3 regions of the Arthrobacter tumbae genome follow, and region 3 is predicted to be linked to each of the others. Evidence: riboswitches for the same ligand, from Rfam matches in the RefSeq annotation. Region 3 holds a riboswitch; each other region holds the start of a gene.

Region 1 (3,797 bases), 1.5 Mb from region 3:
CCCGGCCATCGGCATTGGGAACTAGCGCCGCGATCGGCGTCGTGAGCTAGCCGCATCGGGACCTAGCGCTGCGACCGGTTTCGGGAGCCTGCGAACCAGTCCCGCGAAAGTCCCGCACTAGATCCGGACTGCACCCTTCGGCGTTTCGAACGCTACTGACATGATGCCGGGCGTGCCGTTGGGAGCGATCCACTCGACGTCGACGTCATCCAGGGGGTGGCTGACGGGAGTGCCGAGCCATTCCGTGACGCGTTCAGCGGACCCGGCGATGGTCAGTGCGCTGAGGCGCGCTGACGCGGCCCGAGCGTGGGACGGGTGAAGGGATTCCGTGCCGTCGTCCCAGCGAATCATGTAGGGGACCTGGGGGTCAGCGATGAGGCCCTTGATGCCGATCTGCTGCCAGGTCAGCTCCTGCCCGTCGGGGAACTTGCGGTTCCCGGGAACGGCACTGCGGCCAAGGCGATCCTCGAACGGTGCGAGGTCATCAACGGCAACACACCAGCCCATCCAGCCGCCGCCTGCCTCGGACCGTGCCCGCACAGCCTGGCCGAACGGAGCCTTGTCCGATGCGGGATGGTCGAGGACTTCGACGACCTCGAGGTACTGGCCATTGACCAACGGGACAATCATGTTGCGGGTACCAAACCGCGGGTGTACTCCACCCTTGACGAATTCAACACCGAGGGCGTCGGCAATCCGTTCCGCAGTAGCAGTCAGACCGTCGGGTTCGCAGGCATAAGACACATGATCCAGGCGCATGGCCCCATTTTGGCACTTTGTGATGGACGCCTCGACTAAGGGTTACCTAAGTCACATTCAGGTGGCGGGTGCCACAAGCAAAACCCAAGGTCAGAGCCGGATAGTTGCTTCTGACAGGTAGCCCGGTTCCGAGACCGCCGGAGCTTCCTGCCCGGGACGCCCACTGGGCCTCCCCCTTGAGTGGGGCCGACCGTTTTCCCATAGACGAGAGCGGCCCCACTCAAGCATCTTTGGCGGTGCCGGCCATCGTGAGCGCCGGCCTTCGGGCGCCGGGTCATCGTTTCGCCGCCCGCCCTCGTGAGCGCCGGCCGACTTTCACCGCACGTCACAATAGTTGCTCTCACCCGGGCTGGTCGGGTTTGCTTGAACGAGGTAACGAGTGACAGTGCGGCGGGTTCTGCCCGCCATCAGCCCCGGCTTGCTGTCCGGCAACCCTCCCTCGCGGCGGGGTGCCCCGGGTGACGACCAGGCCCTGCACGCAGTGTGCAGGAGCAAGCGCGATTCAGTAAGGCGGCAGGGTTTTGACAGGCATCACCACAGCGGTTCCGCAGCCGGAAGCGGAGATTGTTGACGGCGTCGTCGTGCAGCGGCTCCGGATCGGCCCGCTGGCGCTGGAAACGGGCGGGAATCTGCCTGACGTCGTCCTTGCCTACGAGACATGGGGCACGCTCAATGCCGATGCCTCCAACGCGGTGCTCATCGAGCACGCGCTCACCGGCAGTTCGCATGTAGCGCGCGGTGAGTCCGCCGAGGATGGTTGGTGGGACGGGCTGGTGGGTCCGGGCAGGACAATCGACACGGACCGCTACTTTGTGGTGTCCATCAATATGCTGGGCGGCTGTTACGGGTCCACGGGGCCGGCATCGCTTGACCCAAATGGGCTGCCGTGGGGTTCACGGTTCCCCTTTGTCACCATCCGCGATTCCGTCCGCGCCGAGGCCCTGCTCGCAGACCTGCTCGGCATTTCCTCCTGGCACTCGGTGCTGGGCGGGTCGATGGGAGGCGCGCGGGCGCTGGAGTGGGCCGTCACTTATCCCCGGCGGGTGCAGCGGTGCGCTGTCATTGCGTGCGGGGCGGCGAGCACGGCGGAGCAGATCGCCTTCGCGCAGACGCAGGTGCAGGCCATCCGCCTCGATCCGCGGTTCACCGGGGGCGACTACTACGGAAGCGCCGGTCCCGAGGATGGGCTGGGCCTTGCCCGGCGCATCGCGCACATCACGTACCGTTCGGAGGCTGAACTCGTGCACCGGTTCGGCCGGGCAGCGCAAGGTGTGGAGGAGCCATTCGGTTCTGCGGTGCCGGGCGGGCGCGGCCGGTACCAGGTGGAGAGCTACCTGGATCATCAGGCGGAAAAGCTGGTCCGCCGGTTCGATGCCAACAGCTACGTCATCCTCACCGAAGCGTTGATGAGCCACGACGTTGCCCGTGACCGTGGCAGTCTCAGCTCTGCGCTCGCTGACACCACGGCCGAGTTCTTTATCGCCGCTGTGGATTCCGACCGCCTCTACTGGCCGCGTCAGTCCGCTGAACTGGCGTCCGCGCTACCCGGGAACGTTGCCGTCCACACCATTGCCTCACCCATCGGCCATGATGCGTTCCTCACGGAGATCGCGCAGCTCGAGCCCGCGCTGGTGGCAGCGTTTTATAGCAACGTTCCAAGCAACACCGACGACGGCGGTGTCCAGGAGACCGCCTCAGAGTCGCGGTTGCGCGCCGGCTAGCGCGGCTTGGAGCCCGGCGGGCTTTCTCCCGCGCCAGGCGGGGCGCTTCCTTGAGCGGTCGCTATCGGCTGGCCTACGGTGAGGACCATGTACCTGGAGAACCTTGTCTTCGATGCAGTTGACCCACAGCGGCTCGGCCGGTTCTGGGAGGCTGTCGTCGGCGGTGAGCGGCTCACAGACGAATTAGACGGCTTCGAAACCCGGCTCACCATCGAGGGTGGACCGGTGCTGGATCTGTGCTTCCAGCGCGTGCCGGATGCGTCACATCTTCCCCCGCGGCTTCACCTTGACCTTCCGGGCGGCAGCCGCCAAAAAGAGGAGGTCGACCGGTTAATCGGGCTGGGGGCACGACACCTCGACATAGGACAGGGAACTGTTCCCTGGGTGGTGCTTGCTGATCCGGAGGGCAATCCATGTTGCGTGATGGATGACAGGGCGGTGTATTCGGAATCCGGACCTATCGCGTCGCTGCCTCTCGATTCCTCCGACCCGGACAGGGATGCGGCGTTCTGGTCCTGGCTGACGGGGTGGACACAGGTGGACGGGGCGCCACGAATCCTGCGCCATCCATCAATGCGTGGCCCCCTTTTTGAGCTGTGTCCTGAACCGGAGCCGAAAGGTCAGGAGAAGAACCGGATGCATCTCGACGTCCGGCTTGAGGCTGGAGATTCTTTCGATGAAATTGCGACGGGCATCGCCGAGCGCGGCGGTAGCGAGATCCGGCCGGACTGGGGTGAACTGCCGTGGAGGATCTTCAGCGACCCGTCGGGCAACGAGCTGTGCGTGCTGCCGGCGGGTTCGTGATGGACCGGTGCAGTAATGCAGGTTCAGGACGGAGGCGTTCTATTGCGATTACCGCCGATCCTTTGAGAGTGGGCGCCGATGGCACACTTTGGTCCCGGCAGTAGGTTCAATCCGAGAATGTCGGTGGTGGGTGATTGACTGTTTTGTATGGGAATTGGGGTTGGTGAGTCGCTTGAGGACACCTTTCGGGTGAGTCTTGAGGATGGCTATGCTCAGGCGGATGCGACGTGGCCTGACGACCTGTTGGAGCAGGCCGTTTTTGGTGAGGCGTCGGAGTTGGATGATTCCGGTGTTGATGATCATGCCCGGGCGCGTATTGAGGATGCTTCCCCGGTGGGGTTGGTGTACCGGTTGGAGGAGGGGACGTCGCCGCACGCCCGGGAGGCGGCGTTGGGTGGGCAGGGCCGTGGTTTGGCTGAGACGTTGGATTTGTTGCGGGTGGCTGACCGGTTGGGGGCGTGGGTCGCTGCCCGGCAGGCGTCGCTGACCGCTGAGGTGTTTCATCAGGTCCAC
Region 2 (3,797 bases), 600 kb from region 3:
CCGATCAAGGGAACCCGGCGCCGGTCCAAGGACCCGGCCGAGGACGCCGCCCTGCAGGAGGATCTGCGCACCAGCACGAAGGACCGGGCCGAGAACATCATGATCGTGGACCTGCTCCGCAATGACCTCTCCCATCTCGCAGTCCCCGGAACCGTGACGGTGACCCGCTTGTGCGATATCGAAACGTACGCCACGGTCCACCAGATGGTGAGCACGATCGACGCGCGTCTCCGGCCCGGTTCCTCCCGTGCCGAAGCCGTCGCCGCAGCATTTCCGGCCGGTTCAATGACGGGTGCGCCGAAGATCAGCACCATGGCGATCCTGGACCGGCTGGAGGAAAGACCCCGCGGCATCTATGCCGGTGCCGCCGGCTACTTCTCCCTCGATGGGGCGGCGGACCTCGCCGTCGTCATCCGCACCCTCCTGATGGAGGACGACGACGGCGGCACCCGCCTCACGCTGGGGGTGGGCGGCGCGATCACTGCGGATTCCGACCCCGCCGAGGAGTGGGACGAGGTCCGGACAAAAGCGTTCGGGGTGCTGTCCGCGCTGGGCTCGTCCTTTCCCGACTGACTCTCCAATCAAGCCGGCACACGGGCGGGGGCCTTTCGTCCGATCAGGGTCTGTGGAAGCATGGGACGCCCGAGGAAAGTGCAACGAAGGAGAACAGTCATGACTAGCTCCAACGATGAAAACACGCCCAACCTGGACGACGTCCAGGAGCCGGATAACGAGTTCCTCCCCAACCGCATCCATCAGGGCCATGCGGGGCAGCCCGAACGCCTCGATGACGATGCCCTGGCGGCCGCAACGGAGCAGGAACGGGTCGACGCCGGGCTCATCGACTACGCACCAGGCCAGGTTCCGGACGCCACCGATCCCCTGCCGCCGGAAGCTTCCGACGAAGCAGACTTCGCACAGCGCGGGCTGAATGAGGAAAGTGACACGAGCTCCTGACGCTCCGGTCACTATGCTGATCGCATGAGTGTTCTGGTGTTCCTCGACTCCGCCTGTCCCGATGGCCGCATCGCTGACGCAGCACAGCCGCAGCTGATGGTCACCGACACCGGGATCACCCGGGGTGACGGCATCTTTGAGACCATGCTCGCCGTCAACGGCGCTCCCCGGAAACTGCAGGCACACCTCGCCCGGCTGGCGACGTCCGCCGCCGCGCTGGAACTCAACGTCCCGTCGTCGGACGCCTGGGAACGTGCCATCACCACCGCGCTTACCGAAGCCGACGACGACGGTGAACTCGTGGTCAAGCTCGTAGCCACCCGTGGCGAACCAGCCGCGGGAGCCACCGCGTGGGTCCAGGTGTCCGCCGTACCGGACGGGCTGCGCGGACAGCGGCTGTCGGTCCTCCTGCTTGACCGCGGCTACGACAGCACCGTCGCCCAGCGTGCTCCGTGGCTGCTGATGGGAGCCAAGACCCTCTCCTACGCGGTGAACATGGCGGCGGTCCGCTATGCCCGTTCGCGCGGCGCCGATGATGTCATCTTCACCTCGTCCGACGGCAAGGTCCTCGAGGGCCCGACGTCGACCGTCCTGATCGCGCGGGTAATCGACGGGGTCAAGCACCTCATCACGCCGCAGCTGGAGAGCGGAATCCTGCCCGGCACCTCCCAGGGCGCACTGTTTACCGCTGCGAGCGAGGCTGGCTGGGAGTTGGGTTACGGTCCGCTGGTGCCACCAGACCTGTTCGTCTCTGACGGCGTCTGGCTGATCTCGAGCGTGCGTCTGCTCGCCGAGGTCGGGTCCATCGACGGAACGCCGGTGACGGTCTCGCCGGAGCTGACCGACGAATTGAGCGGTCTCGTGGAGTCCGTCTCCTAGCTCGACCGCAAACGCGCCGGCCTCCCAGTTCGACCGCAAACGCGCCTGTTTCCCAGCTCGACGGCAAACGCGCCGGGAATCGGCAGGATCGTGGGGACGTCCCCACGAATCTGGCACGCACCGGCACCTTTGGCCCACGAACCTGCCACGCACCGGCACCTTTGGCCCATGCCCGCAGCTCAGAGCGCCGCAGGCGTTACCGCACGTTACGGCCCAGCGTGGCAGCCGTACCATCGCCGGTGCTACGTTCATTCCGGAGTAACGAGCGCCAGTGCCAAGCCCTGACTTGCTGGCCGGCAACCCTCTTTCACGGCGGGGTGCCTCAGGTGACTACTCGGCACAACGATCAGGTTCCATGATCACCAGCGTGCACAGCGTGAGGAGACACAGTGACATCGCATTCCACCCCCCATTCCCGGACACAGTCCCGGCCCGTCGGCGGTTACGCCGGCGACATCACTCCCCGTGATGCCGTTGAGCGCGTCAGCAAGGGCGCCGTACTCGTGGATGTGCGCACGGTTGAGGAGTGGCAGGCAGTCGGCGTCCCCGACCTCACCGACGCCGGGACCGTACCTCTCTTCCTCGAGTGGAACCGCTCCGACGGCACCCGCAACGTCTCTTTCCTCAACCAGCTGAACGGCCTCAAGGGCCGTGAGCTGCTTTTCCTGTGCCGCTCGGGCGTCCGCTCCGTGGCCGCAGCGCAGAACGCAACCGCTGCCGGTCACACTGCGTACAACGTGCTGCACGGCTTCGAGGCCGACGGCGGCTGGCGCTCCAGCGGCCTGGCCACCACAGTGCATACCGAAACCACGCATTCAGAGACCACAGGACCGACCGGCGCTGCCCTGCCGGCAGCGGACCGTGACGACGCCGGTGAGTGAGCCCGCGCCCGTGAGTGAGCCCGCGCCGTCGTCGTTCTCTCCGGCGGCGAGCCGTGAGCCCGTCGCCGGCAACGGCGGCTACCCCCGGATCCAACGCCCGGACGACGACGTCGCCGCCTGGTCCTCCGACACCCTTGCGGTGCGTGGCGGGCTGGCACGGTCCAACTTCGAGGAGACGTCCGAGGCACTCTTTCTGAACTCGGGCTTCGTGTATTCCTCCGCTGCGGCGGCGGAGGCGGCCTTCACCGGCGAGGTGGACCGGTTTGTGTACTCCCGGTACGGGAACCCGACTGTCGCCATGTTCCAGGAACGACTCCGCCTGCTCGAGGGAGCGGAGGCGTGTTTCGCCACCGCCAGCGGCATGTCCGCCGTCTTCACCGCACTCGGTGCACTCCTCGCGGCCGGTGACCGGGTAGTTGCCTCCCGCAGCCTGTTCGGCTCCTGCTTTGTCATCCTGAACGAGGTCCTGCCCCGCTGGGGCGTGGAGACAGTCTTCGTGGACGGCTGGGACCTGAGCCAGTGGGAGGAAGCGCTGAGCGTTCCCACCACCGCGGTGTTCTTCGAATCGCCGTCCAATCCCATGCAGGAGATCGTCGACATCCGGGCGGTCGTCGAGCTCGGCCATGCCGCCGGGGCGCAGGTCGTCGTCGACAATGTCTTCGCCACACCGCTGCTGCAGCGGTGTACGGAACTGGGTGCCGACGTCGTCGTCTATTCCGGCACCAAACACATGGATGGGCAGGGGCGGGTGCTGGGCGGCGCAATCCTCGGCCGCAGGAACTTCATCGAGGGTCCAGTGAAGGCGCTCATGCGCCACACCGGGCCAGCGCTGTCCTCATTCAATGCATGGACCCTGCTCAAGGGACTGGAAACGCTTTCGCTGCGGGTCAACCACTCCTCGTCCTCGGCGCTGACCCTGGCCCGCTGGCTGGAAACCCAACCGGCAGTAAACTGGGTGCGCTACCCGCTGCTCGAATCCCACCCGCAGTTTGATCTCGCTGCCGCCCAGATGACAGCAGGCGGCACCGTGGTGACGTTTGAACTGGACGCACCCGAGGGGAAGGCGAAGGAGCGCGCCTT
Region 3 (3,797 bases):
GGCTCCGGCAAGCAGCAGGCCGCCACCACGATGGCCTTCGTCAGGCTCCTGAAAGACCTCATGCGGGACAAGGGGCTAGGGTCGCGGATCGTGCCCATCGTGCCGGATGAATCGCGGACCTTTGGCATGGACGCGTTCTTCCCGACAGCGAAGATCTACAATCCGGAGGGCCAGAACTACCTTTCGGTAGACCGCGAACTGGTCCTCGCCTACAAGGAATCGATCCAGGGCCAGATCCTGCACCCGGGGATCAATGAGGCCGGTGCCGTGGCCGCCTTCACGGCCGCCGGAACGGCGTACGCCACTCACGGTGAACCGTTGATCCCGATCTACGTGTTCTACTCGATGTTCGGATTTCAGCGCACCGGCGACTCCTTCTGGGCTGCCGGTGACCAGATGACCCGCGGTTTCATCATCGGTGCCACCGCCGGCCGCACCACGCTCACCGGCGAAGGCCTCCAGCACGCCGACGGACACTCACCCATTCTCGCTTCCACCAATCCAGCCGTTGTCACCTACGACCCTGCCTACGGGTATGAGCTGGGCATCATTATGCGCGCGGGGCTGGAACGCATGTATGGCCCGGATTCCACAGATCCGAATGTCATGTACTACCTGACCGTCTACAACGAGCCCATCATCCAGCCGCCGCTGCCCGAGGAGTTGGATGCCGACGCGGTGGTGCGCGGCCTCTACCGGCTGAAACCAGGCAACGACGACGACGACGGCGGCCGGCCGAAGGCGCAGATCCTCGCCTCAGGCGTAGCAGTGCCCTGGGCGCTCGAGGCGCAGGAGCTCCTGACGGATCACTGGGGGGTCTCGGCTGACGTGTGGTCGGTGACCTCGTGGACCGAGCTGCGACGCGACGCACTCGCCGCCGAGGAGGAAGCATTCCTCAATCCCGGCGCTGAGGCCCGCGTTCCCTTCGTCACCCAGCAGCTGGGTGAAGCGCCGGGACCAATCGTGGCCGTTACCGACTATATGAAGGCCGTTCCGGACCAGATCCGCCAGTTCCTGCCGCAGGATTTCGCCACGCTCGGAGCGGACGGGTTCGGCTTCTCCGACACGCGCGCCGCAGCCAGGCGGTACTTCAAGATCGACTCCCACTCCGTCGTCGTACGCACTCTTCAGCTCCTCGCGAAGCGGGGAGAGGTCGACGCCGACGCCCCACGCCAGGCAATGGAGAAGTACGCGCTCCTCACCCTCCCCTGACGTTTTTGTCGCCTAGTTGCGACCTAGAACCACTTTTAACTGCAACTAGGCGACAAAAACTTCAGCAACTCAACCCGTGGATTACATGGAACGTCATGTTCGTGCCGGGGGAATACTCCTGCGCCTACACTGGCCACGGTCATGAGTGCCAGCGCGAAGCCCCGGCTTGCTGGCCAGCAACCCTCCAGCTGCGGTGGGGTGCTCCGGGTGAAGACCTGGCCGCCCGGCACCAGCCGGACGGCAAGCGCGGCCCGCGGTGCTCCCACCATGCCGGGCCCATGCCAAAGGAGCCTTGAATGTCCAACCAATGGTCTTTCGAAACCCGCCAGATTCACGCCGGACAGGAACCGGACAGCACCACGGGTGCCCGTGCCCTGCCGATCTACCAGACCACGTCGTTCGTCTTCCCCAGCGCCGAAAGCGCCGCCAACCGGTTTGCCCTTGCCGAGCTGGCTCCCATCTACACGCGAATCGGAAACCCCACGCAGGATGCGGTGGAGCAGCGGATCGCCAGCCTGGAAGGCGGACTGGGCGCGCTGCTGCTCAGCTCCGGCCAGGCGGCGGAGACCTTCGCCATCCTGAACGTCGCCGAGGCGGGTGACCACGTGGTTGCCAGCCCCAGCCTGTACGGCGGCACCTACAACCTGCTCGCCCATACGCTGAAGAAGTTCGGCATTTCCGTCACGTTTGTGGAGGATCCGGACAATCTGGAGCAGTGGCGGGACGCTGTGCAGCCCAACACCAAGCTCTTCTTCGCGGAGGTGGTTTCCAACCCGCGGCAGGACGTGCTCGACATTGAAGGAGTGTCCCGAACCGCGCACGACGCCGGTGTGCCCCTGATCGTGGACAACACCCTTGCCACGCCTTACCTGATCCGACCCCTGGAGTGGGGTGCGGACATCGTTGTCCATTCGGCCACCAAGTACCTGGGCGGCCACGGCACCGCGATCGCCGGCGTAATCGTCGATTCCGGTAGGTTCGACTTCGCCAAGGATCCCAGCCGGTTCCCCGGCTTCAACACGCCGGACCCGACATACAACGGTCTGGTGTACGCGCGGGACCTGGGTGCCGACGGTGCCCTTGGGGCCAACCTGTCCTACATCCTCAAGGCCAGGGTTCAGTTGCTGCGGGATCTCGGCTCCGCGGTGTCCCCGTTCAACGCCTTCCTGATTGCCCAGGGCCTGGAAACCCTGAGCCTACGCATGGAGCGGCACGTCTCCAACGCCACGGAGGTAGCCCGGTGGCTGGAAGCACGTGAGGACGTCGAGTCGGTCGCCTATGCCGGACTGCCCTCGAGCGCCTGGTACGAGCGCGGCCGAAAGTACGGCCGCAAGGGGATCGGTGCCATCGTTTCCTTCAACCTGGCCGGGGGCGCGGAGGCCGGCAAGCGCTTCGTGGATGCCCTTGAACTGCACTCACATGTGGCCAACCTCGGTGACGTCCGTTCGCTGGTGATCCACCCGGCGTCGACCACCCACAGCCAGCTCTCCCCGGAACAGCAGGTCATCGCCGGTGTCACCCCTGGCCTCGTGCGGCTCTCAGTGGGAATTGAACACGTCGACGACATCCTGGCGGACCTTGAAGCCGGCTTCAGGGCAGCCAAGGAAGCGGCAGGAGTTTAGGCTCCTTTCAGGAGCGCGCCCAGGCGAGCAGTTTGTCCAGCGGCCACGTCGTAATGATGCGGTCCGCGGGCACGCCGTTTGCTTCGGCGCGCTCCGCGCCGTACTGAAGGAAATCGAGCTGACCGGGGGCGTGGGCATCGCTGTCGATGCTGAAGAGACACCCGGTGTCCAACGCCAGCTGGATCAGGTCATCCGGCGGGTCCTGCCGCTCGGGGCGTGAATTGATCTCCACCGCTACGTTGTGTTCGGCGCAGGCGGTGAACACCTTTTCGGCGTCGAACTCTGATTGCGGCCGCTGGCCGCGCGAGCCCTGGACGAGGCGCCCGGTGCAGTGGCCCAAGACGTTGGTGTGCGGGTCGCGGATGCCGCCCAGCATGCGCGCGGTCATGGTCCGGCGGTCGGAGCGCAGCTTGGAGTGGACACTGGCGACGACGATGTCCAACCGGTCGAGCATCTGCAGCGACTGATCCAGTGTTCCGTCTTCGAGGATGTCCACCTCGATGCCCTTCAGGAGGCGGAAGCCGTTGCCGCCGTCGTCGTCGTTGATCTGGTCCACGATCTGGAGTTGCTCGGTGAGGCGCTCCGCGCTCAGGCCGTTTGCGATCTTCAGGTTGGGGGAGTGGTCGGTGAGCGCCAGGTATTCGTGGTTGAGGGCACGCGCGGCGTCGACCATGAGCGGGATCGGGCTCCCGCCGTCGGACCAGTCGCTGTGGCTGTGCAGGTCGCCGCGAAGGAGGGCACGCAGCTCCGATCCGCCGCTGGCCAGGGCTTCCTTCGAGCGCTCGCGAAGGTCCGCGAGATAGGCCGGGACTTCGCCGTCGAGCGCCTCGGTGATGACCTCGTAGGAGCGCGCTCCGATGCCCTTCATGCGTTTGAGCCGGCCGTCGCGGGCCCGTTGTGCAAGTTCGCCTGGCTCCAGCTCGGCGATGGCCGCGGCGGCCTTGCGGAACGCCTGAACCTTGA

What was found. Region 3 has a riboswitch for S-adenosylmethionine ahead of JOD47_RS07225 (bifunctional o-acetylhomoserine/o-acetylserine sulfhydrylase). Riboswitches for the same ligand answer to the same signal wherever they lie in the genome.
Region 1: it holds a riboswitch for S-adenosylmethionine, as region 3 does, so the genes downstream of both, metX (homoserine O-acetyltransferase MetX) here and JOD47_RS07225 (bifunctional o-acetylhomoserine/o-acetylserine sulfhydrylase) in region 3, are expected to answer to the same signal.
Region 2: it holds a riboswitch for S-adenosylmethionine, as region 3 does, so the genes downstream of both, JOD47_RS04365 (rhodanese-like domain-containing protein) here and JOD47_RS07225 (bifunctional o-acetylhomoserine/o-acetylserine sulfhydrylase) in region 3, are expected to answer to the same signal.

Annotation. Positions count from the first base shown of each region.
Region 1 is NZ_JAFBCC010000001.1:2,966,375-2,970,171, forward strand. Features, by position in the region: gene JOD47_RS14015 (CPBP family intramembrane glutamic endopeptidase) at 1-25, shown strand, start outside; gene JOD47_RS14020 (VOC family protein) at 118-759, opposite strand; SAM riboswitch class IV at 1,131-1,263, shown strand; gene metX (homoserine O-acetyltransferase MetX) at 1,281-2,480, shown strand; gene JOD47_RS14030 (VOC family protein) at 2,568-3,284, shown strand; gene JOD47_RS14035 (HNH endonuclease signature motif containing protein) at 3,432-3,797, shown strand, end outside.
Region 2 is NZ_JAFBCC010000001.1:912,703-916,499, forward strand. Features, by position in the region: gene JOD47_RS04350 (chorismate-binding protein) at 1-573, shown strand, start outside; gene JOD47_RS04355 (hypothetical protein) at 673-957, shown strand; gene JOD47_RS04360 (aminodeoxychorismate lyase) at 982-1,836, shown strand; SAM riboswitch class IV at 2,094-2,219, shown strand; gene JOD47_RS04365 (rhodanese-like domain-containing protein) at 2,226-2,717, shown strand; gene JOD47_RS04370 (O-succinylhomoserine sulfhydrylase) at 2,806-3,797, shown strand, end outside.
Region 3 is NZ_JAFBCC010000001.1:1,511,531-1,515,327, reverse strand. Features, by position in the region: gene aceE (pyruvate dehydrogenase (acetyl-transferring), homodimeric type) at 1-1,212, shown strand, start outside; SAM riboswitch class IV at 1,350-1,465, shown strand; gene JOD47_RS07225 (bifunctional o-acetylhomoserine/o-acetylserine sulfhydrylase) at 1,509-2,834, shown strand; gene JOD47_RS07220 (PHP domain-containing protein) at 2,842-3,797, opposite strand, start outside.